DNA from 2 places in the Roseburia sp. TF10-5 genome. Region 1 is predicted to be linked to the other one. Evidence: predicted binding sites of a transcription regulator. Region 1 holds the regulator's gene; the other holds the start of a gene.

The links. Region 1 encodes HrcA, which represses chaperone genes, less so after heat shock. Its sites were predicted from a motif close to TGTTAGCACTCNNNNNNNNNGAGTGCTAACA; they were not measured.
Region 2: the regulator HrcA is predicted to act here: its motif matches at 4,361-4,391, upstream of groES (co-chaperone GroES).

Annotation. Positions count from the first base shown of each region.
Region 1 is NZ_QTYW01000006.1:159,708-166,534, reverse strand. It holds gene dnaK (molecular chaperone DnaK) at 1-1,139, opposite strand, end outside; gene grpE (nucleotide exchange factor GrpE) at 1,227-1,862, opposite strand; gene hrcA (heat-inducible transcriptional repressor HrcA) at 1,876-2,937, opposite strand; gene hemW (radical SAM family heme chaperone HemW) at 3,094-4,332, opposite strand; gene lepA (translation elongation factor 4) at 4,337-6,148, opposite strand; gene add (adenosine deaminase) at 6,251-6,827, opposite strand, start outside.
Region 2 is NZ_QTYW01000005.1:169,489-176,315, reverse strand. It holds gene DXD06_RS07275 (DNA gyrase/topoisomerase IV subunit A) at 1-182, shown strand, start outside; gene DXD06_RS07270 (HAD hydrolase-like protein) at 182-829, shown strand; gene DXD06_RS07265 (CPBP family intramembrane glutamic endopeptidase) at 851-1,636, shown strand; gene DXD06_RS07260 (M14 family zinc carboxypeptidase) at 1,671-3,047, shown strand; gene DXD06_RS07255 (Cof-type HAD-IIB family hydrolase) at 3,127-3,909, shown strand; gene DXD06_RS07250 (hypothetical protein) at 3,929-4,303, shown strand; gene groES (co-chaperone GroES) at 4,416-4,700, shown strand; gene groL (chaperonin GroEL) at 4,757-6,385, shown strand; gene DXD06_RS07235 (DegV family protein) at 6,567-6,827, shown strand, end outside.

The DNA of each region.
Region 1 (6,827 bases):
ATACCACCCATGGTCTCGATAGAAAGTGACAGTGGTGTTACATCGAGAAGTAAGATCTCGCCGGCACCTGCATCACCTGCTAATTTACCACCCTGAATAGAAGCACCGATTGCTACACACTCATCCGGGTTTAAGGACTTGCTTGGCTCTTTGCCTGTCATCTGTCTTACCTTATCCTGTACAGCCGGGATACGTGTAGAACCACCAACCAGAAGAACCTGACCTAAATCTGCATTTGTAAGACCTGCATCCTTCATAGCGTTCTGTACCGGTACTGCAGTTCTCTCTACGAGATCATGTGTTAATTCATCAAATTTTGCTCTGGTGAGGTTCATATCAAAGTGCTTTGGTCCCTCAGCAGTAGCTGTGATGAATGGTAAGTTAATATTTGTAGTAGTTGCGGAAGAAAGTTCCTTCTTTGCTTTCTCGGCAGCTTCTTTTAATCTCTGTAAAGCCATCTTGTCGGTAGAAAGATCAACACCCTCTGCCTTCTTAAACTCATCGATCATCCACTGTGTGATCTTGTTATCAAAATCATCACCACCAAGATGTGTATCACCGTTGGTAGATAATACTTCGATGACACCGTCACCGATCTCAATGATAGATACATCAAATGTACCACCACCAAGGTCATATACCATGATCTTTTGTTCTTTTTCGTTATCAAGGCCATATGCAAGTGCTGCTGCAGTAGGCTCGTTGATGATACGCTTTACATCCAGACCTGCAATCTTTCCGGCATCCTTGGTTGCCTGACGCTGTGCATCGTTGAAATATGCAGGAACTGTAATAACAGCTTCTGTAACCTTTTCTCCAAGGTATCCTTCTGCATCAGCCTTTAATTTCTGAAGTACCATAGCGGAAATCTGCTGTGGACTGTACTGTTTGTCATCAATGGCTACTTTATAATCCGTACCCATATGTCTCTTAATGGAAGAAATCGTCTTCTCAGCATTTGTAACAGCCTGACGCTTTGCCGGCTCACCGATGAGACGCTCTCCTGTCTTTGTAAATGCTACAACGGATGGTGTTGTTCTTGCACCTTCCTGGTTTGCAATAACGGTAGGTTTTCCACCTTCCATAACAGCTACACAGCTGTTGGTTGTTCCTAAGTCAATACCAATGATCTTGCCCATTTTCTTTTCCTCCTGCTAAAATTATGATCAAATAAAATTGTTTTGCTAATTTATGATTTACTACTCCATGCGGAATAGGAAATACCTTTATTCGCTGACTACAGCGACCATACTGTGGCGGACCACATTGTCCTTGTAGGTGTAACCTTTTTGTAATTCCTGGGCAACTGTTCCCGGTTCATACTCTTCGCTTTCCACCTGCATAACTGCATTATGGAGATCCGGATCAAATTCCTTTCCCAGTGCCTCAATCGGTTTCACCCCGATGGCATCTAATTCTGTCAGCATCTGCTTATATACTTTATCCATACCGATAACAAAAGCATCATCCTTTTGTTCCTCTGGTACAGCTGCAAGCCCACGCTCGAAATTGTCGATAACCGGGAGAATCTTTTCAATGATTGTTCTTGCTCCCATGTCAAACATCTGCGCTTTTTCTTTTTCCGTACGTTTACGGAAATTATCAAACTCTGCCATCTGACGTTTCAGACGGTCGTTTAAATCTTCGATCTGTTCGTCTTTTTTATCTTTCTTTTTCTTTCCAAAGGCACCCTTTTTTTCGGATTTCTCTTCTTTCTTTGTATCCTTTTCTTCGGCTGCAGTTTCTTTTGTTTCCTCTGCCGCCGTCTCCTTTGTGTCCTTTGTTTCTTCACATGTCTGTTCGGCCTTGGTTTCTTTTGTATCTACTGCCTCTTCTTCCATGACTTTTTTGTTCTCTGCCATGTTTACCACCTTTCTAGGATTGCCCTTTTTCTTTATCAAAAATACCGTCTAACTGGGACTTTAAGTTTTTGAGGTTGTCAACAACATTCTCGTAATCCATCCGTTTCGGACCAACAATTCCGATCGTTCCTTTGACGCCCTCCCCCAGATCATAAGTTGCGGTAACGACACTGCAATCTTTCATCGTCTGTACCGGAGCTTCATTTCCGATATAAACCTGTATTTCATTTCCTTTGCGCTCCCCCTCAGAAAGGGATTCCGTTACCAGATTTACCAGCTCATCTTTTTCCTCAAATGTGGAAAGAAGACCTGCCGCACTCTCTGAATCAGAAAGTTCCGGATATTTCAAAATATTGGTTGCACCGCTTGTGTAGATCTGCAGATCCTCGTTTTCACTCAGCGTCTGTCCCAGTGCATCCAGCACATGGGAAACAATCTCACTGTGCACGCCTGCCTGCTCTTTCAGTTTGGAAATCGTTCCCAGATTGATTTCCTGCAGTGACAGCCCATTCAATGCTGTATTCAGCAGAATGTTCAGTTTCAGTAAAGTTTCGTTGTCGAGCGGTTCTTCCACGTCGATCATCTGATTCTTTACCATGTTGCTGTTCATTACGATAACTGCCAGTATATGTTTCTCATCTACATTGGACAGCTGCATAAACTTTACTTTGTTTCCACTGTAAGTCGGTGCGGAAACAATTGTCGCATAATTGGTGTTGTTTGCAAGCATCTTTGCAACCTTTTTTAATACCTCATCCATCTTCTGGGTTTTTTCTATTACGAAGTCCTTCATTTCTTTGACTTCCCGGTCTTTTTCCTGCATCAGATGATCCACATAAAACCGATAGCCTTTGTCTGAAGGAATTCTTCCTGCTGATGTATGTGGCTGCACGATATAACCAAGTTCTTCAAGATCTGCCATCTCATTGCGGATGGTTGCAGAACTTAAATTCAGATCCGTATATTTTGAAATGGTTCGTGATCCCACAGGTTCACCGGTTGCAAGATAATTACGGATAACTGCATCCAGAATTTTTACTTTTCTTTCATCCAATTCCATATTCTCGTCTGCCATTTTCCCGTCTCCTGTTCCTGAACCTTCACCGGTTGTTTTTGGTTTGTTAGCACTCATTTACTTAGAGTGCTAATATCGTTCTGCTATTAAAATAGCACCAAGGTGTTTTTTTGTCAACACCCTGATGCTATTTTATTTTTATTTTATAATTATATTTTATAAAAGAAACTTCGCCATCACGTAGTTGGCCAGATCCATCCCCTTGTCGGTCAGTGCAATCCTGCCAGCAACCATCTGCAAAAGTCCCTGTTCTTTCAGCTTGCGAAGTGTTTCCAGATACACGGCCTCAATCGGTACCCCAAAGCTTTGCTCAAATGCTGCTCTGGTTACTCCCTCATTCATCCGCAGCCCCAGAAACATAAATTCCTCCATCTGCTCTTTTCTTGTCAGAATCTGTGCCTGTTCCTGTACACAGCTGCCAATCCAGAGATCCTCTGGTACGGCATGCTCCCCGTCTTTTAAAAACTCTGCCGGAGACTTTTCCTGCAGGTGGTCACAAAATTCTCCATACGCATACAGCTGCCGGGTGTTGGTATACCGGACATTTTCCACCAGGGAAGATGCCCCCAGCCCCAGCCCCAGATAATTTTCTCTGGTCCAGTAGCCGATGTTATGTCTGCAGGCATACCCCGGCTGGGCAAAATTGGAAATTTCATACTGCCGGTATCCCGCCTGTTTCAATACATCCTGCGTGGCCTTATAAATGCGGTATACCTCATCCTCGTCCGGAAGAATCTCCGTATGAAGTCCGGCTTCCTGCTTCACTGCGTCAAACTTATACCGTTCATAAAACGGTGTCCCCTTTTCTATGATCAGGGAATATGCCGAAATATGTTCCGGTTTCAGCCGGATCACCGTCTGCAGGGATTCTAAAAATTTGTCCAGCGTCTGGTAAGGCAGACCGCTCATCAGATCAATATTGATATTTTCAAACCCTGCATTTCTCGCCAGCTCATACGTTTTTAAAAACTGATCATACGTGTGAATTCTTCCAAGTGCTTTCAGCTCCTCATTGTTTGTTGACTGCAGTCCGATCGAGAGGCGGTTGATCCCCGCACTCTGATAAACATTCAGTTTCTTTGCCGTCACCGTTCCCGGATTGCACTCGATGCTGATCTCCGCATCCGCCTCCACATGAAAACTCGAAGCAACCTGCTGCAGCACGGTGTAAATCAGATTTTCCTCCAGCCAGCTCGGCGTGCCCCCTCCGATATAAATTGTCGGGACATGATAATCCCCAAGCAGATTTCCGTAATAACGGATTTCCTGCAGCAGGGCATGCACATATCTGATCTGTGTATTGCTGTCTGCCGGAAAGGACAGGAAATCACAGTAATCACACTTTTTCACGCAAAAAGGGATATGAATATATAATTCCAGTTTCTTTTCATTCATAGAATCAGTCTTCATCCAGTTTCAATACACTCATGAATGCCTCCTGCGGCACTTCTACGCTGCCGACCTGACGCATTCTCTTCTTTCCTTCCTTCTGTTTCTCCAGAAGCTTTTTCTTACGGGAAATATCACCGCCGTAACATTTTGCCAGGACATCCTTGCGCATGGCCTTAACCGTTTCACGAGCGATGACTTTTCCGTTTACGGCTGCCTGAATCGGGATTTCAAACAGATGTCTCGGAATCTCTTCTTTCAGACGCTCACACATTTTACGGCCTCTGTCATATGCACTGTCTTTGAATACAATAAAGGATAAGGCGTCCACCATCTCCTTATTAATAAGAATATCCAGTTTGACAAGGTCGGAACGGACATATCCTTTCATTTCATAATCAAAAGAGGCATATCCGCGGGACCGCGACTTTAATGCATCAAAGAAATCGTAAATAATCTCATTCAGTGGCATATCATATTTGATCACGGCACGGGTTGCTTCAATATAATCCATGCTGATATAAATACCGCGGCGTTCCTGACAAAGCTTCATAATTGCCCCGACATACTCGCTGGTTACCATGATCTCTGCCGATACAAACGGTTCCTCCATGTATTCAATCTCCGAAGGGTCCGGCAGATTGGACGGATTGGTCAGGTCAAACACTTCTCCGTTGGTCTTGTGCACCTTATAAATAACACCGGGTGCCGTAGTCACAAGATCCAGATTAAACTCACGCTCTAAACGCTCCTGAATAATCTCAAGATGCAGTAATCCAAGGAATCCGCAACGGAATCCAAATCCCAGGGCAAGGGACGTCTCCGGTTCATACTGTAACGATGCATCATTGACCTGCAGTTTTTCAAGCGCATCCCGCAGATCCGGATACTTGGCAGAGTCTGCCGGATATAATCCGCAGTACACCATCGGATTGACCTTTTTATATCCCGGAAGCGGTTCTGCACACGGGCGGTCGAGCTCTGTCACAGTGTCTCCGACACGTGTATCGCGCACATTTTTAATGCTCGCTGCGATATATCCAACCATGCCTGCGGAAAGCTCGTCACACGGAATAAACTGCCCGGCACCGAAATATCCCACTTCTGTCACCAGATCCTCGGCTCCTGTGGCCATCATTTTGATTTTGGTTCCCACTTTGACGGTACCTTCCTTGATCCGGCAGAAAACAATTACACCCTTATAGGAATCATACAGCGCATCGAAGATCAACGCCTTAAGCGGTGCCTTCGGATCTCCGGCAGGTGCCGGAATCTTTGTCACGATCTGTTCAAGCACTTCCTCAATATTCAGTCCGGTCTTTGCAGAAATACGCGGGGCATCCATCGCCTCGATACCGATCACATCCTCGATTTCCTGTGCGACCTCTTCCGGGCGTGCACTCGGCAGATCAATCTTATTGATGACCGGAAGCACATCCAGATCATGATCCAGTGCCAGATAGACATTGGCAAGTGTCTGGGCTTCCACCCCCTGTGCGGCATCCACAACCAGGATGGCACCATCACACGCTGCAAGACTCCGGGATACTTCATAATTAAAATCCACGTGTCCCGGCGTATCAATCAGGTTAAAAATATATTCCTCTCCATCCTTTGCCTGATAAATGATGCGCACTGCCTGGGATTTGATCGTGATTCCCCTCTCACGCTCCAGATCCATATTATCGAGAACCTGTGCCTGCATCTCACGGCTGGTCAGCGTTCCTGTTTTTTCTATGATTCGATCCGCAAGTGTAGACTTACCGTGATCAATATGGGCAATAATACAAAAATTACGAATTTTGCTCTGATCGATTGACATCTTATTCCTCTTTTTCTTTCTACTATAATTTATCGTTTGATAAGTACGGTCCATCAGATGCTGATAGAACCTACGCAATGTTACATTATACCGAAAACAGGTCTATAAATCAAACATTGACATCCACTTTTTCCATAATACCTGTTTGGTATCATCGTCCGCAAATGCCGAATGCAGCGAAGCCATATAAATTTTCTCACACATCGGCTCTTGAAACATCCCGGCTTCTGCCAGACGCATATACTCATCCGTACAGCTGGTATCGCTGACGGTACGGTTGTCCGTATTGATGGAAAGCAAAATTCCGGCATCGTAAAATTCCCTAAACGGATAGTCTGTAAAATCCGTGACCGCCTTTGTCTGCAGATTACTCGTCGGACACAGTTCCACTCCGATCTTTTTCTCTGCAACTTCCTTCTTTAATTCCTCGTCCCCGCTCATGGCAATTCCGTGACCGATCCGCGATGTTCCCAGTTCAATGGCCGTACGGATTTCTTCCCTGCTTCCACATTCTCCTGCATGGATGGTATATGGCATGCCATATTTTTTTGCAGTGGCAAATACGTCCGCAAACGCTGCTGTCGGGTACGCCTTTTCATCCCCTGCCAGATCACAGGCAACAACACCGTTTCCGAGAAATTCCCGCGCTTCTTTTAACATGGCAATATTTTTTTCGGTT
Region 2 (6,827 bases), on a different contig from region 1:
TTCCGCAGAAAAAGAAAGGTGCGGTGGGCGTGCGTGGCATGAAACTGGCTGCCGGGGATGAACTGAAAAGTATTCATGTGCTGCATGAAGGTGAGGAGAAAGAGGTCGAGGTGAAAGGAAAGCCGGTTGCCCTGCATCGTCTGCATGTGGGAAACCGTGATACCAAAGGAGTAAAGAAATAATGAACACCATTTTGTTTGATCTGGACGGAACGCTTATTGATTCTTCCGAGGGAATCATAAAATGTGTTTTATATACGCTTGATTTTTACGGAATTAAGGAGCCGGATACGGAAAAATTATACCGGTTTATCGGGCCGCCGCTTTCGGAGAGTTTTGAAAGATATTATGGATTTTCGCATGAAAAAGCGTATGAGGCTGTGCAGAAATACCGGGAACGGTACAATACGACGGGAATTTTTGAGTGTAAGTTATATCCGGGTGTGGAAAAGTGTATCCGTACATTAAAAGAACAGGGATACCGGATTGGCATGGCATCTTCCAAGCCGGAAGTATCCTGCAAACGGATTCTGGAGCATTTTGGAATTCTTCCGCTTTTTGATGATGTGGTAGGTGCAACATTTGATGGTACACGGGATAAAAAATCCGAGATTCTTAAGGAAGTCATGCACCGCTGGAGTCATATTCCAAAATCCGAGATGTGTCTGATCGGGGATACGATGTTTGATGTCAACGGGGCGAAAGAACTTGGAATTGCGTGTCTTGCGGTCAGCTTTGGTTTTGGAGATGTAAAGGAAATGAAAGAGGCAGGCGTGATCGGTGTGTGCGATTCTATGGAAGAACTGCCGGGCATGTTAAAGAAACAATAAAGAAAAACGGGAGGGTATATCATGGAAACTTTTAAGGAGACGCTGAGAAAGATCTGGTATATCTTATACCCGTTTCTTTTTTATTATGCGGTGATGCTGATTATTATGACAATTGCACAGTGGGCATTTGGAGGAGATGCCACACATTATGTGTTCTGTCAGCTGATTGCCACTGTTTTTACAATTCCATCCATGCTTCCGTTTTATCGTCAGGGACAGGCACTGGCAGGGATTGCAAAGCAGCCGTTTGGAATCAGCCGGGAGCGTATCTGTCATGCGCTTTTTGCGGCTGGGATTATGGCGTGCCTTGGAATTTCCCTGAACAATCTCATATCCATGACGAAACTGACGGAAATTTCGATGGGTTACCAGCAGGCAAATACCGATTTTTACGGAAGTACAATAGGAATGGAAATTCTTTGTCTGGCAGTGTTTACCCCGATTCTGGAGGAACTGGTATTCCGGGGGATTCTTTTTGGAAGATTAAAAGATATGCTGTCGAAACCGTTTGCGGTTGGAATTTCGGCACTGATTTTTGCAGCCGTGCATGTCAATATCGTGCAGTTCATTTACGCACTGATTCTCGGTGTGGTGCTCGCACTTCTGATGGATCGCGCGGGAAATGTCTATGCATCCATGATCGGACATATGACGGCAAATTTTATTGCGGTAGTCCGGACGGAAACGCATTGGCTGGATTTCAGTGTCAGGGGAGATGCGGTCGCATGGATATTTTCCCTGATGATACTGGGAGTTGGGATTGTGCTGATGTGGAGGTATTTGTCTGACAGAAAAACAATCGCCTAAATAAAAGACAATAAAAAAAGGAGTACAAAAGAAGATGAAATGTTTATGGAAAAAAGTAATTTGCGGGGCACTTGTGGCTGGAATGCTGGCACAGTGCCCACAGAGTATTTATGCAGAAGATGCCGCAAATACTGCCACGGTAACGGATACCGAGAGTAATCATGTAACACCGGATACTACGCAGCAGCCGGATGATACAAAACAGCCGGGAGATACGCAGCAGCCGGATGATACCAAACAGCCGGGAGATATCCAGCAGCCAGATGATACCCAACAGCCGGAAGAACTGCCAAAGCCTTCTGCCGTGGAGGGACTGCATACAACAAAACAGGGAAAAACAAAGGTATATCTGGAATGGGAAAAAAGCAGCGATGCCACTTCCTATGTGATTTACCGGAAAACAGCCGGAGGGGAATACAAAAAACTTGCTGAGAGCAGCAAGCCATCCTATACCGATAAAAACGTATCATCCGGTAAGACATATACATATAAAATTGTTGCAAAAAACGAGCAGAAGGAAGCGGATGAGGCTGCAAAAGTCACGTTTTCGAATACAGAGGCCGTACAGATCCGGTCACAGAAGTATACATACAGCCAGATGAAAAAAGACATGCAGGAACTGGCACAGCAGTACAGTGATTACTGTGAGATGACCAAAATCGGAACTTCTGTGCAGGGACGTGGAATCTATGATTTTGCAATCGGAAACCCGGATGCAGAGGAATCCCTTCTGATTGTCAGTACATTGCATGCCAGAGAGTATATCTGTTCTGCAGTCATGATGAAGGAAATCCAGTATTATCTGGAAAATTATAACGGAACCATCGGTGGTGTCAAAATGTCAAATGTCCTCCAGAAGATGCAGATCCATTATATTGTCATGGCAAACCCGGATGGGGTGACGATTTCCCAGACAAAACATTCCAGATGGAAATCCAATGGACGTGGGGTGGATTTAAACCGGAATTTTCCGGCAAAACATTTTATTCCAGGTGGGAAAAAAGGGGAACAGGGATATTCCGGACCAAAAGCACTGAGCGAGCCGGAGTCCTATGCAGTAGCAACGCTGACCAGACAGCTGATGAAACAGCAAAATCTGCAGGGTGTGGTGAATTACCATGCCATGGGAAGAATTATTTACGGGGACTGTACGAAAGGAAGCCTGAAAAAAGATACCTATAAAATGTATGATATCGCAAAGAAAATTACCGGATACAGCAAAGCCCCGGATAGCGGCAGCGGAAAGTCCTGGGGAGGACAGTACCGGGAGTATGTGATGGATCTGCTTAATAAACCTTCCATTACCATTGAGATTGGAAGTTCAGTAGCACCGTGCCCGCACTGGCAGTATGAGATCGAATTCCAGAAAAACAGATATGTTGTTGTGCGGATTGCAAATGCATTGAAATAGAAAAAAATCAGGATACTTTGACGCATCTGCCGGATTATGCTAGTATAGGGGAAACAGCTGACAGATGAGGAGAGTAAAAATGGCATACATATTTTTTGATATAGACGGAACGCTGTGGGATGAAAAAATGCAGATTCCGGAAAGTACAATTCCAACCATCAGACAATTGCACAAAAACGGACATAAGACATTTCTGTGCAGTGGAAGATCCCGCAGCAATATAAACGATAAGCGGCTGCTTGGGATCGGCTTTGACGGAATTGTTGCAGCATGCGGAAACCATGTGGAGATGGATGGAAAGGTTCTGTATGAAAATATTCTTTCCCCGGAACTGACAGAAAAAATTGTCCGGGTCATGGAAGAATGCCGGATGCCGATTGTGCTGGAAGGCCCGGACTGCCACTGGATAGATAAAGAAAATTTCAGGACGGATCCCTATGTGCTGTATCTTTTTGAGGCAATGGGAGCATCTGCTAAAATATTAAAAGGTTATTCACCGGAGATCCGCATTAATAAAATGTCAGGGGATATCCTGCCAACAACCGATTATAAACGGGTGCGCAAGGAGCTGGATGCGGATTTTGACTGTCTCGAACACGAGGGACATGTTGTGGAATTTGTTCCGAAAGGAACATCGAAAGCGACCGGGATAGACTGGCTCTGCAGGCATATGGGTATTAAAAATGAGGATACCTATGCGATTGGTGACAGTGTCAATGATCTGGATATGCTTTCTTTTGTGGGACATGGAATTGCCATGGGAAACGGAACACCTCCGGCAAAAGAGGCGGCTGAATTTGTGACAACGGATATCTACGATGATGGAATAAAGCATGCAATGGAACACTATGGATTAATATAGAGTCTGAATCGAGGCAGAAATGAAAAAAAGAATTACAGAGTACCGGAAACGTGTGGACCGGCTTCTGGCAGACGAAGAAGAGAAAACATATGAGGAATGGGAATGTATTTTGGAAGAACATCTGGTTCAGATTGGATTTTTCCAGCACGAACGTCTGATTCATCTGATTGTAACGGTTACATTTGCTGTGATAACGGTACTGTCGTTGTTTGCTCCGCTTTTGACGGGGATCATGACACTCTATGGTTTTACCATGCTGCTCCTTGTGCTTCTTGTGCCGTATATTTTTCATTATTATACACTTGAAAACGAAACACAAAAAATGTATGCACAGTACGATGAAATAATAAAGCATACAAAGAAAGTGAATTCCGGGAATCTAAAAAAAATATAAAAATTGAGTATCACTGTTGACAATGAAAAACAACAGTGATATTTTATTTACAGAAAGAGTTAGCACTCGAATAAAGTGAGTGCTAGTAAAGGCGAAAAGGAGGCTATTTGTAATGAAATTAGTGCCATTAACAGACAGAGTAGTATTAAAACAGTTAGAAGCAGAAGAGACTACCGCATCCGGTATCGTATTACCGGGAGCAGCACAGGAGAAGCCACAGGAAGCAGAAGTAATCGCTGTAGGTCCTGGCGGAGTAGTAGACGGAAAAGAAATCGTTATGCAGGTAAAAGAAGGCCAGAAAGTAATCTATTCCAAATATGCAGGGACAGAAGTAAAACTGGATGGGGAAGAGTACATTATCGTAAGACAGAATGATATTCTTGCAATTGTTGAGTAGTTTTTATAAATTGGAAATTATAGGCTGAATTTTAAAGAAGAGAGGTTATTGTAGTCATGGCAAAAGAGATTAAATATGGTTCAGACGCCAGAGCAGCACTTGGTGCAGGTGTCGATAAATTAGCAAATACCGTTCGTGTAACATTAGGACCGAAAGGACGTAACGTTGTACTGGATAAATCCTTTGGTGCTCCACTGATCACAAACGATGGTGTAACAATCGCAAAAGAAGTGGAGCTTGAGGATGCATTTGAGAACATGGGTGCACAGCTCGTAAAAGAAGTTGCAACAAAGACCAATGATGTTGCTGGTGATGGTACAACTACCGCTACCGTTTTAACACAGGCTATGGTTCAGGAAGGAATGAAGAACCTGGAAGCAGGAGCAAATCCGATCGTGTTAAGACGTGGTATGAAAAAGGCAACAGATGCTGCTGTTGAGGCATTAAAGGAAATGAGCCAGAAGGTTAAGGGCAAGGAGCAGATTGCAAAAGTTGCAGCTATTTCTGCTGGTGACGAAGGGGTTGGTAATCTGGTAGCAGATGCTATGGAGAAAGTTACCAACGATGGTGTCATCACAATTGAAGAATCCAAGACCATGCAGACAGAGCTTGATCTGGTAGAAGGTATGCAGTTTGACAGAGGTTATTTATCTGCTTATATGTGCACCGATATGGATAAGATGGAAGCAAATCTCGATGATCCATATATCTTAATCACTGACAAGAAGATTTCCAATATTCAGGATATCCTGCCACTGCTGGAGCAGATCGTACAGTCCGGTGCAAGACTTCTGATTATCGCTGAGGATATCGAGGGAGAAGCACTTACCACACTGATCGTAAACAAACTGCGTGGTACATTCAATGTAGTAGCTGTCAAGGCTCCTGGATATGGTGACAGAAGAAAGGCTATGCTTGAGGATATCGCTATCCTTACCGGTGGTCAGGTAATCAGTTCCGATCTTGGATTAGAGCTGAAAGATACCACCATGGATATGCTCGGACGTGCAAAATCCGTTAAGGTTCAGAAAGAGAACACCGTTATCGTGGATGGCGCCGGAGACAAGGATAAGATTCAGGGACGTATCAAACAGATCCGTGGACAGATCGAGGAAACTACTTCTGAATTTGACAAAGAAAAGTTACAGGAAAGACTTGCAAAGATGGCAGGCGGCGTAGCAGTCATCCGTGTCGGTGCTGCAACAGAGACCGAGATGAAAGAAGCAAAGCTTCGTATGGAAGATGCCTTAAATGCTACCCGTGCAGCAGTCGAGGAAGGTATTATCGCAGGTGGTGGATCTGCATATATCCATGCTTCCAAGAAGGTTGCAGAGCTTGCTGATACCTTAGAGGGAGACGAGAAGACAGGTGCGAAGGTTATCTTAAAAGCACTGGAAGCTCCGTTATATTACATTGCAGCAAACGCAGGTCTCGAAGGCGCTGTTATCATCAATAAAGTAAAAGAATCTGCAGCAGGAACCGGTTTCAACGCAGCTACAGAAGAATACGTTGATATGGTAGAGTCTGGAATTCTTGATCCAGTCAAAGTTACAAGAAGTGCCCTGCAGAATGCAACATCCGTTGCTTCTACCTTACTTACTACAGAGTCTGCAGTTGCAAACATTAAGGAGGATACTCCTGCAATGCCAGCTGGCGGTGCTCCGGGAATGGGCGGAATGATGTAATCGGACATAACCGTTGCGTTATAAAGTAAACATAGTATCAAAAACTATGTGAAATAGATATGAAAAGCCTTGAAAATCAAGGCTTTTCATTTTTTTTGTCCTATGATATGATAGTAAAAGCGTAACGGTTCAAAGACAAAGGAACCGTTTGGAAAAACAACGAAAATCAGGAGTGGAAAAAATGAGTCGAGTGATTGTTGTAACGGACAGTAACAGTGGTATTACACAAAGCGAGGCAAAAGAACTTGGCGTAGTGGTAATGCCGATGCCTTTTTATATTAACGGACAGATGTTTTATGAAGATATTGACCTGACACAGGAGCAGTTTTATCAGAAACTCAAAGAGGGCGGAGAGATCAAAACCTCCATGCCGCTGGTTGGAGATGTGACCGATAAATGGGATGAACTTTTGAAAGAATACGATGAAATTGTATACATACCG